2 regions of the Janthinobacterium sp. B9-8 genome follow, and region 2 is predicted to be linked to the other one. Evidence: riboswitches for the same ligand, from Rfam matches in the RefSeq annotation. Region 2 holds a riboswitch; the other holds the start of a gene.
The links. Region 2 has a riboswitch for manganese ahead of VN23_RS08455 (sodium:calcium antiporter). Riboswitches for the same ligand answer to the same signal wherever they lie in the genome.

Region 1 (10,596 bases), 290 kb from region 2:
TTGCCGCTGCTGCCGCCACTACGGAAGAACAGTTGGGCATTCGAGGTCATTGGCGTTTGCTGGAAAGCAACCTTATCCATAATCGGCTGTGCAACCAAACCTTCTGGCTCCGCTGGAAGGTGGTCAAGCGTGACGTGGTGCGGCAGCGCATCCGCAGCAAAGCTCACCGACACCCGGCGCGTCAGCCGAGTCAAGGCATACACACCGTCATGCGGCTCGCCTTCATACCCATCGTGCATCGCACTCACAGACGTCACACGGCTAACACCGGCGGCCAGCAACATCTGGCTCAATTGTGCCAAATCATGGTCATGTGCTACTAGACCGCAGGTTTGCAGCCGGGTACGCCAGGTTTGCAGTGTCCCTACCAACTGTGCTCGTGGTACTGGCCGTAGCTGTACTGTGCGAAATAATGGCGACGTCACCAAGGCGGCTGTTTGTGCCCAAATAATGCGCCACCCCTCACCCTGCCAAACATGCCCTGGTATATCGGAGAAGCTTTGATCAAGCCGTGCGAACGCAAGCTGGGTGCTGATTTCGGCAGACTCTTGCTCGCTAGGGATTAATCCAGGCCATTGCTGGGCACGGCGTGTGAGTGCTTTGGCCAACTGCTCGCCTACTTCCCGTAATACGGCAGGGTCTTCGCTATCCACCAATATGCATTGCGGGCTGGAGCACGCCTGTTGGTCAAAGCGACAAACTTCATCGGCTACGGCATCGAGCTGCGCCTTGCTTGCAGCGCCGGGCACTACATACGCAAAGCTGATGCGGTGCCCCCAGTCTATCCAGCGGCAGCCGGCGGGTAATTGCTGCCGAATAGCGCTCAGTGCTGCTTCTCCTCCCCAAGCAGACACTGCATCAGCCCTGCTGAACAGGCTAGCCAGATCAGTATTGGGCCAAGGCAATACGGCAAGATAATCTGCCAATGTGCCAGTGCGGTCATGGCGAAGGAATGCTGCCAACAGCGTAGCGGTGCGTCCCTTATCGCTGCTGCTTGGGCGTAGCCAGTTGACGTTGCCAACCAACAAGCTTTCTAACATGGCGAAGAAAGGCAGCAAGGCCGAATTGGCTGGCGTGATATGTACTACCAGTCCTAGCGGCCGCCAGCTTTCGTAATGCGGGCTACGGTAATCAATGCGGCGTAGCGAAAATGGCGCTTCACCCAACTCTCGGGCTAGCTTGGTTGCCAAGGCATCACGCCGGCAGAAGCCGTGCAGCGCAGTGCGGCTTTCGGTGTCCAGATCCAGCGCGTCGCTATCGTTTAATACCCATTGGGCAAAACTTTCAGCACAAGCCAATACCGTTTCGCTATCCAGCCGCTGTGCCAGCGTCGTTGGCAGCCGTTTTTGTAACGACGCCAAGACGTCGCCCGCCTCAGTTTGGCTTATGAGGGTGCCTTGTACGAGATACATGTTTAGGATTCCTTGATCAATTCAGATGCCGCCAGTGCACAGCTGCGGCTTTTGCTGGTGCCGGCGCGCCCCAGTAGTTCAAACCAGTCGGTTTCGATGCCGCAGCCGCAATCGTGGCCCGGATGCAAGATGGCCAAGTCACTCATGACCACGCTGTGGGCAGGGCTCGATGTGATATAGGGAGATACGAAATGCAAAAAGCCCCTTGCGCCGTATGGTTGTGTGTCCAAGGTTGCCGGGTGGCGGATATAGGCGCGTGCATAGCTGGGAATGTGGAAGCGATGGTTCGGGCATTCGATGTAGGGCACTGGGTGTTCCACCGCGCCATAGCCATCCCGGCAGCGCACGTCCGGAATGCCAAGTTGCTCACCCAGGCGTTGATACAGCATGGTTTTAGGGATGGCTTGGTCGGCGTGGGTCTTCCAGCCGCCGCCCAGAAATACCAATGAATCTGGGTGTAGCTTCAGTGCCGGATAGCCCATTTCCCGCATGCGTTCGAGCGCAAACCACAAAAATGCAGGAAAGCCAAAGATACGTACTGGCAGGCCTTCCTCAGCAAACTCTTGCAAGGCCCGAATCACCCCAAACGGGTCGAACTCGTTACCGTGGCCGTTATGCCGCAATGCATACACCGCTCGGTTGATTGGCGCGTATTTACACAGAAACTGGTCGGTATAGGCCGTGCCGAGGGTGATTGCGCCAGCAGGCTCGTAACTCAACAACAGATAATTGCAGGGTGCATCGGGCGTATTCCAGCCGTATAGCTTGAAGATGCGGTCAACCATTGCTTGGGCGGCACCCAGGCTGCGCTCGTCATAGCGCATGCGGCTTTTTTGGCCGCTGGTGCCCGATGACGTCAACTCCAACGCTTCTTCACCCGCTTTGCTCAACACCAAGCGGCGCTTGAAATAATTGGCAAACAATGGAGGCAAACTCGACCAATCGTTCACGTTTTCTAGCTTCGCCTTATCCCATCCATTGGACGCTAACCATTGGGCGTAGCCTGGCGACTCATCGCAATGATATTCAGTGAGCTCGCGCATTGCTGCGTTAAATAGCTGATCGCACGCGGCATCGGTACGATAGGGGGATTCGATGGCGCACAGCGCATCGACATGGACGAGTGAGGCCACAAATGATTTCCTAGGCAAGATAAATAAACAAAAGCGGAAGGGGGTAGTTAAAAATTAAATCGTAACGGCGGCAGTCATAGGCGGACGCTTAAGCAAGCACCACAGTGGCCAGAGCGCCAAACCCGCACTAATACTGGTCGCGATGGCGAAAGCAGCAAGGCTGGTACCCGCACCCAATACCGCAAGCGCCGAACTGCCTAGGCCGATAGTGGCGACAGAAATCATCCCCAACATGGCGGCAACAGTGCCTTTGCCACTCTCGCTGGCAAACAAGGTCTGCCGGTAAAGCGTGGCGTTGCAAATGCCCATGCCAAAGGCGTAGATCGTTAAGCCCAGCACTAACGCCAATAAGTGGCCGGTGACCAAGGTGGCTCCCAGCATCAAGAGTAAGCCCCCAAAAATAGGCCATAGCGATAAGCGAATCAGTGCATCAAGTTCAAAGCGGGCAACCAGATAATTTAACGCCAGATTGCCGGCAATCAAGCCACCAAAAATCGGCAACTGCCACAGGCCGTAGGCAATAGAGCTCAGCCCCAGATTATTCATCATCAGTAAAGGTGCAAGGCCGATCCAGCCAATCAATGGGATGCTGATGAGCCCCAGCGCCAAGCTGCCGTGCATAAAGCGAGCATTGCCCAGTAGCTCACGGTAACTTGCCAAAATGCTTGCCAGATTAAGCGGCGCTGGCTCAAGCCGACTGCCATCTTTACGCGTAACGCCTATGGTTTCAGGCATAAAAAACCACAGCCCGATCAAGGCTAAAACGGCACATAGGCCCACGCCAACAAACAGTGTGCGCCACGTCAAAACCTCCAGCAGCATACTGCCCAGTAATGGGCCTAATAATGGCGACAGCAAGGCGATATTGGCCAACAACGCCATAAGGCGAACCGCATCGGTTTCCTGAAAGGACTCTTGTAGCGCGGGGTAACTCACCACCACTACAAAGCCCAGCGCAATGCCCTGAATAAAGCGTAACGCGTTGAATACATAGATGCCGCTTACCAAGGGCGTGATCAGACAGGCCACGGCAAACAGGATTGCGCCAATCAACAACAATGGGCGACGGCCAAAACGATCCGACAAGGGGCCGATAAGCCATTGGAAGGCGACGCCGCCCAGCAAATAGGCGTTCAGCGCTATGGGTACATGGCTAACGGGGGCATTGAGGTCTGCAACCACATACAACATGGCGGGCATCACAATATCGCTACCGACATAGGTCAGCAGTTCAAATGTGGCGAGTAGCAAACAAAAAAACAGCGCCTGACGGGAGGAAATCGGTAAGAGCGAGCGGGTAAAGGAAGACATCGAGCCAACAATTTAGTTAAGTTAATCTGTGTGTTTAATCGGTAGACTTTCTTATGGAGAAAGTCTAGAAAGATGCTGCAGAAAAATGACGAAGCTACAAATAGACAAATTTCCTTAGCTACTTTTTAAACGGCTATGGGCTACAAAACACCCATCCAAACCATGAAAAAAGGGCAACAAAACATGCTTGAATGATGATCACGCGAATGGGGGCCGAGTCCTCTAGTGAAATAGCTACGATCAAAGTTATCGAAGTCTTTGATCGCCGTTTCACTTCATTTTCTAGAAGTGCCCCAGATTGTGTGCGGGGGGTTTCTGAAAGTGCGTCGAAGCGACTGAGCGAGATTTCTAATGCACCGCTGATTACGTTTCTCAGGTGTATTGCGTGGCCGATACCGAAGGCGTCTTTCACGGTTGTGTCTTGGGCGGATCCTAGATTACAAGTCTGATTAAGTTCTGTTCTCTTTGAAGTGAACTGGTGTTTCTTGAATTATTTCTCAGCTAAAAAGACCCTGTTATTTCAATTTTTGTGTTGAAGTACGATCATATTCTTATAAATAATTACAATTTTATTGTATATACAAGTAATTAAACTAGGTAAATATTTACCGCTTACTGACGCATCGTTACAGTTTTAAGTTGCACGAATGTTTTTTTTGAACTTTTGTAAAATACTATAAATCAACAATTTAAAATTTAAGCTATTGATTTATAGTATAAAAATGAGTCAATCATTTTTATGTTTTCTTTTGGAATATAGTTAGCACAATTAGTGCCAAGGGAGTAATGAAGCCAAAAGTGGGGGAGTTGAGTATGCATTGCTGACGGATTAAATTACTGTTGTGTCAGTTTTTGTCTGAAGCCCATATTCTCCTGCAAGCATCTGCAAGGCAGCATCACCTAATCTTGCATTTGGATGTAGCCGATTGTGCAAATCTCAATATCGACTGTTGTACTCTGTAATCAACCCAACTTTAGCGACTGTTTGCAGGCGGTTTAACATAATCTTCTATTAGAGATTTAAAGCTGCATTGGTATCTTTGCGCCAGCAAACGGTCAATCATTCAGGAGATGATTCGATCTAATTTGCTGGTCCAAACGGTGTAAAAACACCACATATTATTGTTTTAAAATTAGGGCAGGGCATAATGAGTATGCCCAAATGTCCTCCATTTTATATTTATGGTAATTGATTGTTTTTTTAATGTTTTTTTTCGAATTGGTTGATTTTAATGAAAAAAATTAAAGTTATTTTTGTATGCACTGGCAACATTTGTAGAAGCCCCACTGCAGATGGGGTGATGCGGCAAATGGTAGAGGCTGCGGGGCTAAGCCATGCCATTGAGGTGGATTCTGCCGGTACACAGGATTATCACATTGGGGAGCCGCCAGATCGACGTTCGCAAAGTCATGCTAAAAAACGCGGTTTTGATTTGTCTTTTTTGCGCGCCCGCAGCGTGCAGCAGAGCGATTTTGCTGAGTTTGATTTGATTTTGGCGATGGATAATGGTCATTTAAGGGATTTACAGCGGCAATGCCCGCCAGAATATCAATCACGGGTGAAATTATTTTTATCCTTTGCTCCTGTGCCTGCTCAAAACGAGGTGTTAGATCCTTACTATGGCGGCACAGCTGGATTTGAGACGGTGTTAGATCAGGTTGAGGCGGGGTGTGAAGCACTGCTAAATCATATCAAAACGGCCATTTGATACATGTAAATAGTAGTTTGTATATGCGGTTTTTGTAATCTGGGATTGCAGCATGCATACGGGGTGGTTAAAATCCGCGCTTTGGTCTTCGGGGGAGTAGTCGCCTGCAACGAGTTTGAAAGAACGGTTTGCGGGGAGTACGTCAACATACTTGGATCGTTTGATTCATGGCGTATTCGGTTGGGGCGGTGTTCTGAACACAGAATATTGATCAACTTGACAAGACCTGAGGTTCGTTCAGCATTTCCCGGGGTGGGCAATGCTGTGCGACCTCTATCCTGCCCGCCCCGGAAACACGACTCGATGATTGATACCTTTCTTATTTCTACTGGCGTTGTCGCCATCGCCGAAATTGGCGATAAAACGCAATTACTTGCGTTAATTCTGGCCGCACGCTTTCGCCGTCCTTTGCCCATTATCTTGGGTATCTTTGTTGCGACTGTACTGAATCACTTTGCTGCCGGTTGGATCGGCCAGCAGGTAGCAGGTATGATTTCGCCCCTTGTTTTGCGCTGGGTGATTGGTTTGGGCTTTTTAGCGATTGCCGCCTGGGCACTGGTGCCTGATGAAATGGGCGAAGAAGAGGCGCAAATCAAGCCTTATGGCGCATTTATTGCTACAACTTTAGCTTTCTTTTTGGCTGAGATTGGCGATAAAACGCAAGTGGCCACTGTGGCGTTGGCGCTGAAATATCAGCCTTTGTGGGCGGTGGTTGCCGGTACAACGGTCGGCATGATGATTGCCGATGTGCCTGCCGTTTTTGTGGGTAAGTGGATTGCCGCCCGAATGCATATTCTGCGTTATGTACGTTTTGTAGCCGCAGCCGTTTTTGCTCTGTTGGGTGTATTGGCTTTGTCTGGTGTGGGTAGTTGATTTTTTAAGCGTGCGAAAGTCGGAATGTATTTTTGTTTTCTATTTAGATTGCATCAATACGCTCCGGCTTATTTGTTTTTATTTAACGGGGAAATGGGCTCATGCTCGAAGCATTGTTCAAACTAAAAGAACACGGTACTAACGTTAAAACCGAAGTGATCGCGGGTTTTACAACGTTTTTAACCATGGCCTATATTATTTTTGTTAATCCGGCCATTCTGGCGCAAACCGGTATGGATTTTAATGCCGTGTTTGTGGCGACCTGTTTGGCTGCGGCTTTTGGTACTGCCGTGATGGCGCTTTTGGCTAATTACCCGATTGCGCTAGCCCCAGGTATGGGTTTGAATGCTTATTTTACCTTTGCTGTGGTTAAAGGCATGGGTGTGCCTTGGCAAACTGCGCTGGGTGCGGTGTTTATTTCTGGCGTGGTTTTTGTGCTGGTTTCCTCGTTTAAATTGCGTGAAGTACTGGTGAATGCCATTCCGCATTCTTTAAAGCTAGCTATTTCTGCCGGTGTGGGATTGTTTCTGGCTATTATTGGGCTCAAAAGCGCTGGGCTGATTACCGCTTCGCCCGTGACCATGGTGCAATTGGGTGATATCCATGCACCAAGCACATTATTAGCCGTATTGGGCTTCTTTTTAATTGCGGCGCTTGAATACCGTAAAGTAAAAGGCGCGATTATTATTGGCGTATTAGGTGTAACGCTGCTGTCGATTTTATTCGGCTTAACCGAATTCAAAGGTGTGTTTTCACCGCCACCGTCGATTGCACCGACCTTTATGCAAATGGATATTAAAAGTGCGCTGAATGCGGGCCTTCTGGGTGTGGTGTTTATTTTCTTCTTTGTTGATTTGTTTGATACTACCGGCACTTTAGTCGGCGTTTCTCATCGCTCTGGTTTGCTGGATAAAGATGGCAAACTGCCACGTTTAAAGAAAGCGCTGTTCGCTGATTCTTCTGCCATTATGGTAGGGGCTGCCTTGGGTACTTCGAGTGTAACCGCCTATGTTGAATCAGCGGCAGGCGTTGCAGCAGGCGGCCGCACGGGTCTGACTAGCTTAGTCGTTGCGATCTTGTTTTTGGCCGCGCTGTTTGTTGCACCATTGGCAGGTACTGTGCCCGCTTATGCCACAGCGCCCGCGCTTTGCTATGTGGCCGTTTTGATGGCGCGTGGTTTGGCCGAAATTGATTGGGATGATATTACCGAAGCCGCGCCTGCCGTGATTACTGCAGTTGGCATGCCATTTACCTATTCGATTGCTGACGGGATTGCCTTTGGTTTTATTAGCTACGCTGCGATTAAAGTGTTGGCAGGCCGCTATAAAGACCTGAGCCCCGCCGTGTTGATTATTACTGCGCTGTGGCTGGTTAAATTTGCAGCCTTTGGTTAAAGGGAAAGATTTGATGAGCTTATTGCAGGCAGAATCACCTTATGCAGATTGTATTTGGGGCCGTATTCGTACAGCGCGTTAAATTTGCCGCTTTTGGCTAAGGGAAATATTCAATGAGCTTATTGCAAGCTGAGCCGCCTTACGCGGATTATATTCGGGATCGCATCCGTACTGTGCCTGATTGGCCGCAGGCTGGCGTGCAGTTCCGTGACATCACGCCTTTATTGCAAGATAAAAAAACCTTTCGTGTCTTGGTCGATATCTTTGTGCATCGCTATATGGATATGGATTTAGACATGGTGGCCGGTGTGGATGCGCGTGGTTTTATTCTGGGTGCGGTAGTGGCCTATGAATTAAACTTGGGCTTTGTGCCCGTGCGCAAAAAAGGCAAATTGCCCTTTTTAACAGTGGCAGAAGAATACGAGCTGGAATACGGCTCGGCCACAGTTGAGATTCATACCGATGCCTGTAAAAAAGGCGACCGTGTTTTGCTGATTGATGATTTGGTGGCAACAGGCGGTACCATGGTGGCGGCAGCTAAGCTGTTAAACCGCCTTGGTGCAACTATTGTTGAAGCAGCTGCTATTGTTGATTTGCCTGAATTGGGTGGATCAAAAATCGTACGTGAGCAGGGTATCCCTCTGTTTACTGTTTGCGATTACGCAGGTCATTAAAGATGTGTCGTGGCGGCGCTGTGTTTGTTACGTTAAATCCAAACAGTGCCTGCCCGTTTTTATTTGAATTATTTAAATCATTTGAAGAAGAGGTACGCTATCGTGACCCTAGAACTCCCTGAAGCCCAAACCATTATTGATAATTCGGATTGCCTGCACAGCGAGGCCGAAGTGCTGGCTGCGCTGGATCGTATGGCGGTGGCAATGACCGCTGATTTGCAATACGCCAATCCGATTGTTTACACCGTTATGAATGGTGGCTTGATTGTGTCAGGGCATTTATTGCCACGCTTACGCTTCCCTCTCGAAGTGTCTTATATGCATGCCACGCGTTATCGCAAAGAAACTAGTGGCGGCATGCTGGATTGGAAAGTAAAACCACAAGAAAGCATGAAAGGTCGTGTTGTGGTGATCGTGGACGATATTCTTGATGAGGGTCATACACTGGCAGCCATCTTGGAATATTGCCGTGAACAAGGCGCAAAAGAAGTACGCGTTGCTGTGCTGGTGGATAAAAAACATGATCGTAAAGCGGTGGGTGTGGCTGCGGATTATGTGGGCCTGGAAGTAGAAGATCGCTTCTTATTTGGTTGTGGTATGGATTACCAAGGCTATTGGCGCAATACGCTGGCCATTTATGCGGTACAAGGCATGTAATATTGTGCGGTTGGTTGATTTTAAAAGCCCTTATTTACGCTGAGTAAATAAGGGCTTTTTTGCAGGCGTAATTTACTGGTTTTGTGTTGTCTGCTTGTATTTGCCGCAAGCCCTGTGGGGTGAGCGGGTTATTTTGATTGTGCGGATAAATAAGTCTTTGCCTTTCGATGGCTTATTAATAGCGCGCTTTGATCTACTCTTACTTTATTAGGAAGGGGAGACCAAGATGGCTGATGCCGCTGAAACCATTGTTCGCCATTTTAGGCAGATTTTAATTTGGCCTTTGCAGTTGATGCCACTCGCCCAGCCTGTGGGCAGCGGGGCGGTAATGGGGCGGCATTGGGAGCTGATGAATCAGTTGCTGGATGAGGATTCGCCCTGGCAGATGCGGCCCTCAGTGTTTGATATGGATCCTCAGGCATTTCAAGAACGACATTACCGCGAATTTGTCACTTTTCTGCCCTATGTGCAGCGGTTCTTATATGGCGAAGGGGCGGCAGAGGCGGGGAGTACGGCAAGTTATGGCGGCTCACCACTGCATGTATTCAGGCGGCATGATATCTGTACGGTGCGTATGCATTATAAGGATGGCACGCGGCAAGACTTTAAAGTGGCGCATATTGATCTGTATTTTTTTTATGATATTGATATCGTAATTCTGGCGTTTGAAATTCTTGCGGATAATGTGCCGCTCAGCCGGGTGCAGGATACGCTGTTCAGGTTTGGCCGCGCTTTTCCTGCGCAGTGGGATGAAGATAAAACGGCGGCAAGCTGCTTGCAACAGGTGAAATGGCTGGATGTAAAAGGAGGCGTGATTGCCGCCTCGGATTACAATGATAAATCCAAGTTTTTATCCCATGTGGGTGAGTTTCGCGCTGCCCCTATGGCACAACATTGGGATGCTTTGTTGCGGCCTTTGGTATTGCACCATTCAAACGAAATCGGCGAACTGCGGTATCGGCAAATTGAATATCACCGCATGCCCTTGATGGCTTATCTGGCTTTTGACGATCCCTTTGATCTAAGTGATGAAGATTTCTACCGGCTGGGTATGGTGACGCGGCCTTCGCAGGGCGGCGATTTGCCCTATACCGCCAAAGTATTTCAGGATTTCGAAGCAAACTGCTGCTACGACCGCTTTTGGGTGCCGGAGCGTCGCCATGATTCATCATCCACTCGCATGATGTGTGATGGCCATGCTTTTGTGCTGGTAGGCAAGCATACCCATGGTTTTTTTAGCGATCCGTTTACCGGTGCCTTGGGGCAATTCAGGCATCAGTATTTTTTACTGATGATGATTGCTCATTTTCATAAAGCCGCATTACTGATGTTTTCTGACCGGCTGGCGGTGGCGTTATCACGTTTGCAAGTGGGCGATGCAGGCTCTGCCCGGCGTTTCAAACGGGATATTCATATTCTGCAAGAGGTGTTTT
Region 2 (10,596 bases):
CCGTTTACATTTTGCTTACTCCAAGCCTGTGCCCAGCCTTCAACTGCATTTGCAATTTGCTGCTTTTCTGCATCACGCACATCAGGCTTAGCCGTTGGTACTGGCGTTGGTGCGGGACTTGGCTTCACAACGGGCACGGGTGTTGCCGTTGGTTTGGCTATCGCTACAGGTGTAGGGCTTGGTGTGGCAATGGGCTTAGGCTCTGGCGTTGCAATAGGGCTGGGTTTCGGCGTGGCTTGCGCCGTTTTTGCAGGGGCGGTGTTGGTTTTTCCGGCAACGGGGTTGCCAAACAGGCTGCCCACCATTTTTAGCTTGCCTTGTACTGCCGGGCTGCTGCCTTCTAATTGCAATGCTTTATCGTATGCTTGTGAGGCTAAGCGCGCGTATAAGTCGCCCAGATTTTCGTGGGCGGTTGCATAAGCCGGGTTAGTTTGTATCGCCATGAGCAAGGCGGCACGTGCTTTATCCAGTTGATTTTGCTGGGCGTAAAGCACGGCTAAATTATTGTAAGGCTCAGGTAGCTGCGGATTGTCTGCCGATAGTTGGGTAAACGCCTTGATGCCTTCCTCTGTTCTGCCCATTTCAGTCAGAATAATCCCGCGTAAAAAACGAATGGAAGGATCTTTTGGCGATTTTGCTAAGAATTTATCCGCACGATCAAGCGCCTGCGGCAATTGTTTGGATTTCAGCAGCTGTTGAATATCTTCAGCATCCCCAGCATAAACGCTGACGGATAAAAAGAGAGGTACAAAGGCTAAGGCAATGCGACGCAGTGTCATGTGTATATCCGAAACAGTTGGTCAGGCGCTAAACTGCGCGAGTTTAACAAAAAATAAGCCTCCTTGTCGCAATGAACCTACCCGCTAGCGTGTATCTATTCTGCTTTTAATTGCAGTTTATGCGTTTATGACGCTTGCGTGGTGCGGGCATCGTAAGTTTGCCTATAGTAAGCCATCGATATGATGTGGTTTTACTGAGCTAAGGATTGCTTTGAGTTTCTGCTCCAAGGCTTGCCAGGTGGATTGGCTTTGCCATATTCACCTTGCTGCAGTTAAAAATGATTCAGGAAATCATTTTTTATTCCTTTTGCTATGCGGGCGATGGATCAGTCATATAAGTTGGATTTTCTTTGGGCTGGTTTGTGTTTATTAGATGCGGTTTGTTTTATGTTTAGAGGGTGCTCATTGCGCCACTGTATTTGTTTTATAGCAAAGCGAATCGGAAAAATTTCGGGCATGATTCGGAAAAGTAGTATTTTCACCGGTGCGCTTTTATGTAAGGAGCGCTACACTGAAATGTTTATCTTAGTTTTTTGGGCTTCGTCATGCAGATTACCGTCGTAAAACATCCACTCGTCCAACATAAACTGGCGCTATTGCGCGCAGAAAATGTCAGTACTAATAAATTTCGTTTGCTTACAGAAGAGCTGGCGCGCTTATTGGCTTATGAAGCAACGCGTGATTTACCTTTAGAGACGACCATGATTGCTGGATGGTGTGGCCCAGTAGAAGTGCAGCAAGTTAAAGGGAAGAAGCTCACCGTAGTGCCTATTTTGCGTGCAGGGATTGGCATGCTCAATGGGGTGCTGGATTTAGTGCCCTCAGCCAAAATCAGTGTGGTAGGTTTGGCGCGTAATGAAGAAACCCTTCAGCCAGAGCCTTACTTTGAAAAATTTGTGGGTAATCTGGAAGATCGCCTTGCGCTGATTATTGATCCGATGCTGGCAACAGGCGGCTCTTTGGTTGCTACCATCGATATGTTGAAGCGTAATGGTTGCAAGGATATTAAAGCGATTGTGATGGTGGCCGCGCCTGAGGGCGTGAAATTAGTCAACGATGCACATCCAGATGTAGAAATTGTGGCTGCTTCGCTGGATAGCCATTTAAATGAGCAGGGCTATATTATTCCGGGCCTGGGTGATGCGGGCGATAAGATTTTTGGTACGACGAAGTAATTTAAGTTTTAAATCATCCCCCTCGAAGAAGGGGGATTTTTGTATCTAATACAAAAACACTTACACAAAAATTCTCCCACATTGTTATGTTTTCTTGCCGTCGTACTGGCAGCAAAGGCATGCCTTGTTGGGGGAGGTTTGATCAAATACTTAGGGGAGAAAAGCGGATGTGGTTTGCTTTGAAGCAATTTGTGTCTGGGGCACAGATTTTATTTGTAGCGTTTGGCGCTTTGGTTTTAGTGCCTTTGCTCACGGGTTTGAATCCTGCAATGGCGCTATTGGGCGCTGGCGTCGGCACTTTGGTTTTTCAATGGATTACCGGCCGTAAAGTGCCTATTTTTCTGGGCTCTTCTTTTGCCTTTATCGGGCCGATTATTTTTGCCATGCACACATGGGGGCAAGCGGCCACTCAGTTTGGTCTATTTGCTGCGGGTTTCATGTATTTTGTGATTGCGGGCCTGATTAAATGGCGCGGCATGGGTTTTATTCATAAATTATTACCGCCCGTGGTGATTGGCCCCGTCATTATGGTGATTGGCCTTTCTGTGGCGGTGGCGGCTTCCGGTATGGCGATGGGGCAAGGTGGTGGCAAGCAATTAGTGGCTTACGATACCTCTTTGTTTTTAGCCGCCATTTCTCTGGGCACAACGATTATTGTTTCGGTATTTGCCGGTGGCATGCTGCGCCTCGTGCCGATCTTATCCGGCGTGATCGTCGGCTATGTAACAGCGACTTTTATGGGCGTGATTGATTTTACGGCCATCGCTGCTGCGCCTTGGTTTGCTATGCCCCACTTTGTAAAACCAGAAGTGAATTGGGCTGCGGCATTGTTTATGCTGCCGGTTGCGATTGCGCCCACTATCGAGCATATCGGTGCAGTGATGGCGGTAGGGCAGGTGACTGGGGACGATTACACAAAGACACCTGGCTTACATCGCACGCTGGCAGGGGATGGCTTTGGTGTGTGCTTTGCTGGCTTAATTGGTGGCCCGCCAATTACCACTTATTCCGAAGTCACGGGTGCGTTGATGATTACCCGTAATTTTAATCCGGTGATTATGACTTGGGCGGCGGTGCTGGCGGTTATTCTGGCTTTCTTTGGTAAGTTTAATGCCTTGCTGCAATCGATTCCTTTGCCTGTGATGGGCGGGATTATGGTGCTGCTCTTTGGTACGATTGCCAGTATCGGCTTAAAAACGCTGATCGACGCCAAAGTAAACCTGATGGCACCGCGTAATTTGGTGATTGTCTCGGTGGTGCTGACGTGCGGGATTGGCGGTTTAATGCTGAAGATCGGTGATTTCAATTTAGCTGGCGTGGGCTTGGTGAGTGTATTGGCGATTATGATTAATTTACTGCTGCCTGCTGAGCAAGAGGCTGCTGCATAGTATCGCTAGGGCGGGCACATCTGTGTGCCCGCAAAGATTTTTCCTAATGAAATGCGATTCACAAGCCGTTTTGCTAAGGGCTAGTTACTCGTGAATTCACCTCTTTAAAAACTGCCGTAATTTAACTTCTTATGGTTTCATTTTAAAGCCCCCAAGCATCTTGAATAAATTCTATTTAAAAATGCGCTGGGGGATTTTTGTGCGCCATTTTTCAGGGGCCATCATCCAGCCATTTAATCTTTTAAACAGAGCAAGATTCGGGTCGCTGTCTAGGGTTTAAATCTTCACACTGTATTCGTGTTCAGACAATTCTTGTCGGTACACCATTCAATGAAGAGAGGCTTTGAATCATGTTTGCATTATCTAATAAAGTTGCAATAGTCACCGGGGCAAGCTCTGGGATTGGTTATGCCACCGCAAAGCTATTTGCAAGCCAAGGTGCGAGTGTTGTACTTGCGGCGCGGCGTCAGGCAAAGTTGGATGAGCTGGTTGAAGAGATTACTCTGGCGGGTGGGCGGGCAATTGCACTTGCTGGCGATGTGCGGGATGAGGCTTTTGCCAAGGCGCTGGTTGAATTAGCCGTCGGCCATTTTGGCGGGTTGGATGTAGCATTTAATAATGCCGGTATCATTGGAGAGGCGGGAGCTACACCTGATATCTCGCTTGCAGCATGGCATGAGGTGGCGGACACCAATCTGACGAGTGCTTTTCTTGGGGCTAAGCATCAAATCCCCGCCATGCTGAAGCGAGGTGGTGGTTCTTTGATTTTTACTTCTTCATTTGTGGGTTATACCGTTGGTTTTCCGGGGCTGGCGGCTTATGCAGCGAGTAAGGCCGGTCTGATTGGTTTGACGCAGGCATTAGCGACCGAATTCGGTGCTCAGGGCGTACGCGTCAATGCGCTTTTACCGGGTGGCACGGATACCCCGATGGGCCGCGCCTTTGCCAGCACGCCAGAAGCTTTAGCTTTTGTGCAGGGGCTTTTTGCTATGAAGCGGCTGGCTTTACCCGATGAGATTGCACAATCGGCGCTTTATCTTGCCTGCGATGCATCCAGCTTTACGACCGGCTCGGCGCTACTGGTGGATGGTGGGATTTCAATTAATCGTACTTAATTGCTTAATAAGGAAGGGTAAATGTCTGACTATGAACGCATTGCCAAAGCAATTTATTTTATTTCTACTCGCGTGCATAGTCAGCCTGGCTTGGATGAAATTGCAGCACACTTACATTTAAGCCCTTTTCATTTTCAGCGACTATTTTGCCGCTGGGCAGGTGTGACGCCGAAGCGGTTTTTGCAAGTGCTGACCTTGGAGCGTGCCAAGCAATTATTGCGCGAATCAAAATCATTACTTGAAGTTTCTGATTCCTTGGGCTTGAGCAGTGGCTCGCGCCTCTATGATCATTTTGTGCATCTGGAGGCGGTGACCCCAGGAGAATACAAAAAGGCAGGGGCGGGTGTATCTATAGGCTATGCCGTGCATAACACGCCATTTGGCCCTGCGTTTATTGCGATTACGCCACGAGGAATTTGTAAGTTTTCATTTTTGCAGGGTGAAGAGATTGACGAGCATCTGGCTGATCTATGCAAAAAATGGCCCTACGCCGTGCTGTATGAAGACAGACAAGCAACACTTGAAGTATCGGACGGGATGTTTGACGGGGCAAAAAAGCCGGATAAGCCTATTTCTTTGCATGTGGCAGGTACAAACTTTCAGGTCAGTGTTTGGAAAGCCTTGCTACAGATTCCACCTGCCGCCGTGGTGAGTTACTCCCAGGTGGCGAGTGCGATTGGTAGCCCCAGTGCGGCGAGGGCGGTGGGTACGGCTATTGGTTCAAACCCTGTTGCATTCCTAATCCCCTGCCATCGTGTGATCCAGCAAAGCGGTAAGTTGGGTGGTTATTACTGGGGAGAAACACGTAAGCACGCGATTCATGCTTGGGAATCGGCGAGAGAGGAAGTGCTTTTGTCGGAATAGGCAGGCGCGTTTGGGGCGATGCTTTTGAGTTTTCTACTTTTTGATGAGCAGGGCCCGGTTTGTTTTTAGATAAACCGAGCCTGCAAATGGCTTTGCGAGCTTAGTTGATGCAGCTTGGTGCAGCGGCCAGTTCTAGCGTTTTGCATAGTGCTAAGAAGCGATCCAGCTTGTTGCTGCGCATCAGTAGTACTTGCATCTCGTCATTCAGTGGCTTACTGAAGTTGACGAGTGTGTAGGCAGGATCGAGTTCTTTCTGGATAAGGCACAGAGCGTCGGCGTTGCTGAGGTCTTTGAGCGCTGCGGAGGTTAGCTCTAGCTCGCCGTCGCCAAAAGCCTCTTCGATCTGTGCATAGAGTGCGTCGGCTTTGTTTGCGCGGAAGAGTAGGCCGTCTTCAAGCTGCTCGATCAGTACCCATTCCCAGAGTGGAATTGCAAAATGGGCTTGGTAAGCGCTTTCTTTATCGTTTGCCAGATAGCTTTCAGCGTCGTTGGCCGCTTTGAGCACTTCGGCGCTCATTGCAAGAATGTCGTTTTGCTCCAGGCCGCCATCGGCGATCAGGTCGAAGAACTCGGTGATATGCGTTTGATTCATTGGGTAATCCTGATTAGGGCATCTTTAAAGACGATCACTTCTGCGCAAGCTGGCATTGCGCATCACAATATCCCCTCGCATTTTAAAATAATTGCGGTAGCGATCTTGTTTGCGCTTGGTCTTGCATAGAAAGAATTGCTCTTTGAGTTGCCCATTAATAAATGCCATCGGCGCTACAACAGCGCCGATGGGCAGATGATAAAGGGATTTTAGCTTTAGCGCTTAGCCGTGTTGCGGTGCTCGTTGAAATCGCAGGGTTTTATACTGAGCAAGCGGGCCAGGTTTGCTCAGGCAAGACGCTGTTTTGCGCAAGGATGGCGGTGTTTAATCGCGCCTGGGTCATTGCAAAGAGCGTGATGCCCAGTGAAGCGTTTATCTAGGGCTAAGCCTTTGGTGGTTCGTGGTTGTTGTTATGCGTATGGAAAACGATGGGTAATATTGCTGTTTTGTATGCTTTTATTTTTGCCTGGCAAGTGCGCATTTGGGTATCAATTTTTAAAAGAAAGGAGTTCGTCAGTAATAAACTACTGAATTTTCTTTGAGCGCCGAGCTTGAGAAGGGCATAAAGCCTAGGGTGGGCAGAGTAGCCTGAGGTAAGCCACTCTTGTGTTTTTCTCAAAAATGTAAGCTATTGCACCCTTTTGCTAATGACACACTGTGTTGTCGTTTTGTGAGCCTATTGGTTTGACCCAGCTTGACAGCGCCAAACCATGCTGAAAGACTGCTGCCAAATAAAGTAAGATTGCTTGGTTAAAATAGAAAGGAATTTTTATGCTTAAAGTGAAAGGTCTGCTTGTTGCTGCATCAGTAGCTGCTATGTTATCCGCTTGTTATGTGGTGCCTATTCAGCCCGCTACAGCAGGTGCTGGCCCATCTCCGCGCCAGCCTATGCCTGTTGCGATGGCAGAAGTTGTTGCGCCGCGCCCTGTGTATACCGCAAGGCTTTACCCTACCAATGATGCCGCGGCGGCCATTGGCCGGATTAACGGCACAATCAGCAATCCGGAAAAAGGCCATGGCGAGTTTGCTTTTAACGCGGGCAAGGAAGCTTATGCTGGCGAAGCCACTCGTGCACCGGGATCGTCCAAAGGCAATGCAAACGCTGTGGGTAATAAAGGCGGCTATGCCAAGTGTGATTACAGTATGAGTAGTGCAGAATTAGGAGCAGGTACTTGTACTTTCTCTAACGGCGCACGTTTTGACTTACACATCTCGCTTTAATCTCTCTCTACCCATCGATGCGGCGTTCATCTGCATCGATGGGTATTGTCTGTTTTAGATTGCCCAGCCTAAGTAGAGCGCAAATCCTGCGTAAAGAAAGCCAATGCAGCTCAGTTGCTTGCAATTGACTTTGCCGCGCCTAAACATCAAATACAGCACAATAATGGCCACGGTGGTGATGATGCCGGAGGCGAGCAAGGGGCCGTCGAATAGCCAAGGCGTAAAGAAAATACCCAGCGCACTGGGGATAGTGGCTTGAATCATCATCGCGCCCGATATATTGGCCAGCGCCAAACGCTCTTTGCCTTGTCGCACCCAGATCAGGGTGTTCATGATTTCTGGTAATTCAGTGGCTACAGGGCTAAGTAAAAGTGCGACCAAGTGCGGTGCTAGGCCCAGCATCGCGCCTAAGTTTTCGAGCTGGGATACAAAAATATGCGAGGCAAGGGCTATCACCGCCAGTGCTAAGCTCACTTGCAAAGCGGCCCAGCGCCAATTATCGCTGCTTGGGCGCAGCTTTAATGGCTCCAGCTCTTCTTCCTCGGCTGCCGTTTCGGCGGTATTGATTTCCCGCCAAACATACACAGCATAAGCCATCAGAAATAGCAGCCCCAGATAGGGCTTAAGCGCAAACGCTACTAGGCCCAGTGCTACTTTAAATACAAAAATGGCTAAAAAAGCCAGCTGATCCTGGCTAAGGCGTGCTTGATCCACCTTGATTAAGTGATCTGTACGGGCCAAGCGCTGACGATTGCGCCAGAGCGCCAAGCCCACCACGGCATAGGCAATCGTTGCCAGGACCAAAGGGCCGCCCATGGCCGCGCCCACGCCAATCTCTTTTTGCTCTGGTGTGGAACCAAACACTACTGCCGTAAAAGTGACCGCGCTTTCGGGGAGCGCCGTGCCAAAAGCGGCCAGCACCGAGCCCACCGCAGTCGCGCCCAGCTTCATATGCCGGCCACACCATTCAATGGCGTTGACGAAATAATCACAGGCTAAATAGATGGCAATGGCCGAGGAGAAAAACAGGAACAGGGTGAGTAACATGCAAAATCACAATGCCGGGCAAGCAATTAAACCAATGGCGCAACGACACGGCTTGCCCGGCAGGCAAACGTATCGAGGCCAAAGGTCTCGCTGAATCATCTGCTATACCGGCTGATGATCAATGACGCCATGCAGTCACAGACCGCAAGTTTGTTGACGCCACCTCCCTCGCTTTGCGCGAAGGATAGCTACTCCCCAATGACAGGAGGGGGCAGTCTGGCAGATGTGGTGCGGGTGGGCAAGGTGCTTGTTACCACTTGCATGGGGGTTTAATGGCGGGTAACGGTTGCTTGGCGCAGCAAAGTGACTGAATGCAGGTATCAGACTTTACTGTCTTTAATCTGACCATTTTTGGGGTTTGTATTGCGTAATTGAATACTTTTCCCTGATGTTTCATGCCAGTGTATTTTGTTTTGTGAAATTATTAGGAAAGAATTATGCAAGTAGTTGTATCTCACTTAAACTAAAGGAAGCTAAATTTGGGAGTGCCATTTTATGGGTATCAAGACTGAATCGATTGGCAGCATTCCGCGGTCGGCAAAATTGCAGCGTGCATTGTCTTTGCATGATCAGGGTGAGCTGAGCGCTGCCGAGCTGGAGGTCTTTTATGATGAGGCGGTAAAAGACACGATCATGAATCTGGAGGCCGTTGGCTCGCCTGTGCTGGGGGATGGCGAGCAGCGTAAAACCCACAGCTTTGCAACCTATGGGGTTGAAGGCAATAGCAATATGGCCGCAGATGGCCTGTGTATTCCTTTTCATGATGGGCATATTCGCCAGCTGCCCCGCTTAACCAGCGGGCCTTTTCGGTTTGCACGTTTTGCGCATGAAACGATTGGCCTAGCGCGCCGGTATACGCAAAAGCCGTTTAAGCAGGCCATTATCTCGGCCTCGGCTTTAAGCTTGCTTTATCCTGCACAGGGGATCGCTGATTATCCTCGCGATGAATTTGTGGCTGATTTATTGGCCGAACAGGAAAAAGAAATTCGCGGCTGCTTTGCTCAGGGGGTAAGTAAAGTGCAGCTTGATTTTACCGAGGGGCGTTTGTCGGTAAAGCTTGACCCAAGCGGGCAGATTTTACGCAGTTTTATTGATATTAATAATATGCTGCTGGATCGGTTTAGCCCTGAGGAGCGGCAAAAAATTGGCATCCATACCTGCGCCGGTAGCGATCATGATTCCACCCATAGCGCTGACGTGGATTACGCCGAATTACTCCCCAGTTTGTTTGAAATAAGAGCAGGGTGTTTTTATATTGCACTGGCCTGTGAGAAAGACCCGGAAAGGGTGCTAAAAATTATTCAGCAATATCGTAAGCCTGATCAGGTGATTTTTGTGGGGGTGATCGACGTGATTGATCCGCAGATTGAAACAGCCGGGATTGTTTGCGAAAGAGTGCTGCAAGCCGCGCGGTATATTCCGCATCCCTATCTGGCCACCACCGATGATTGTGGCTTTTCGCCTTTTTGCGATGACACCAGTACCAGCCGTGAAACGGCGTTCGCTAAAATTGCGGCCCGTATTGAAGGTACCGCGCTTGCAGCGCGGCAGCTGGGCTACGCCTGAGTCCGCCGTGAGTTTGCATAGCTACTCTTTGTTTGATCAGGCCGGTGCATTGCAGGATTGGAATGCTGTTTTTGCCGAAGAATTTGCCGCAGCAAAATTACAACCGGGCATGAGCATTGATGCAATTCTGACAGCATGTCAGGCTGCAGTTTTATCCTGTGATTTAGGCCCGTTTTATTATTCCAATGCTGTGTTTTCGGCTGAAGGCGATGTGCAGCTGACAGGCAAAGGCTTATTTGTGCGTATGGCGCAATTAAGCCGGGTGCTGTTGGTCGATCAGGCCAGCCTGCTGCGCTCGGCCGCGATGCAAATGTCTAATACTATCGTGGCCGAAAAAGCCAGCCAAGAAGACGCTTTGCGGCGGGCCAAAGCAGAGGCAGACGCTGCAAATCATGCAAAAAGCCAGTTTCTGGCCACCATGAGCCATGAAATTCGTACGCCGTTAAATGGTATTTTGGGTATGGCGCAGCTGCTTTTACTGGAGGATCTGGAAAAAGAAGAACGGCTGAATTACGCGCAAATTATTTTGAAATCAGGCCAGAGCTTATTAACGCTGCTTAACGATATTCTGGATTTATCCAAAGTAGAGGCGGGTAAATTTGAGTTGAACAGCGCGGTGTTTGAGCCGGAAAAGTTATTAGACGATGCGCTTTCATTGTTTGCTTATAGTCTGATGCAAAAAAATATCAGCGTACGCCGAAACTGGCTTCAGGCTGCAGACAGGCCGCGCTATCTGGGTGATGCATCACGTTTACGGCAGATGTTGGCTAATTTGCTGGGCAATGCAGTGAAATTTACAGAATCCGGCACGGTCACGGTGGAGGCGTATGAAAGCCAGCGTGAGGGCGA

Region 1: linked by a shared signal. The riboswitch ahead of VN23_RS07235 (TMEM165/GDT1 family protein) and the one ahead of VN23_RS08455 (sodium:calcium antiporter) in region 2 are both predicted to bind manganese.

What each region holds. Positions count from the first base shown of each region.
Region 1 is NZ_CP014222.1:1,599,085-1,609,680, reverse strand. It holds gene VN23_RS07255 (acyl-CoA reductase) at 1-1,412, opposite strand, end outside; gene VN23_RS07250 (LuxE/PaaK family acyltransferase) at 1,415-2,545, opposite strand; gene VN23_RS07245 (MdfA family multidrug efflux MFS transporter) at 2,600-3,856, opposite strand; gene VN23_RS07240 (low molecular weight protein-tyrosine-phosphatase) at 5,089-5,565, shown strand; yybP-ykoY riboswitch at 5,652-5,783, shown strand; gene VN23_RS07235 (TMEM165/GDT1 family protein) at 5,872-6,438, shown strand; gene VN23_RS07230 (NCS2 family permease) at 6,540-7,832, shown strand; gene VN23_RS07225 (adenine phosphoribosyltransferase) at 7,946-8,506, shown strand; gene VN23_RS07220 (hypoxanthine-guanine phosphoribosyltransferase) at 8,609-9,163, shown strand; gene VN23_RS07215 (hypothetical protein) at 9,390-10,596, shown strand, end outside.
Region 2 is NZ_CP014222.1:1,892,937-1,903,532, reverse strand. It holds gene VN23_RS08495 (L,D-transpeptidase Cds6 family protein) at 1-779, opposite strand, end outside; gene upp (uracil phosphoribosyltransferase) at 1,325-1,954, shown strand; gene VN23_RS08485 (uracil-xanthine permease family protein) at 2,122-3,342, shown strand; gene VN23_RS08480 (SDR family oxidoreductase) at 3,693-4,457, shown strand; gene VN23_RS08475 (methylated-DNA--[protein]-cysteine S-methyltransferase) at 4,479-5,321, shown strand; gene VN23_RS08470 (hypothetical protein) at 5,422-5,913, opposite strand; gene VN23_RS21960 (hypothetical protein) at 5,938-6,081, opposite strand; gene VN23_RS08465 (hypothetical protein) at 6,075-6,293, shown strand; gene VN23_RS08460 (hypothetical protein) at 6,685-7,134, shown strand; gene VN23_RS08455 (sodium:calcium antiporter) at 7,189-8,181, opposite strand; yybP-ykoY riboswitch at 8,274-8,390, opposite strand; gene VN23_RS08450 (5-methyltetrahydropteroyltriglutamate--homocysteine methyltransferase) at 8,677-9,747, shown strand; gene VN23_RS08445 (ATP-binding protein) at 9,692-10,596, shown strand, end outside.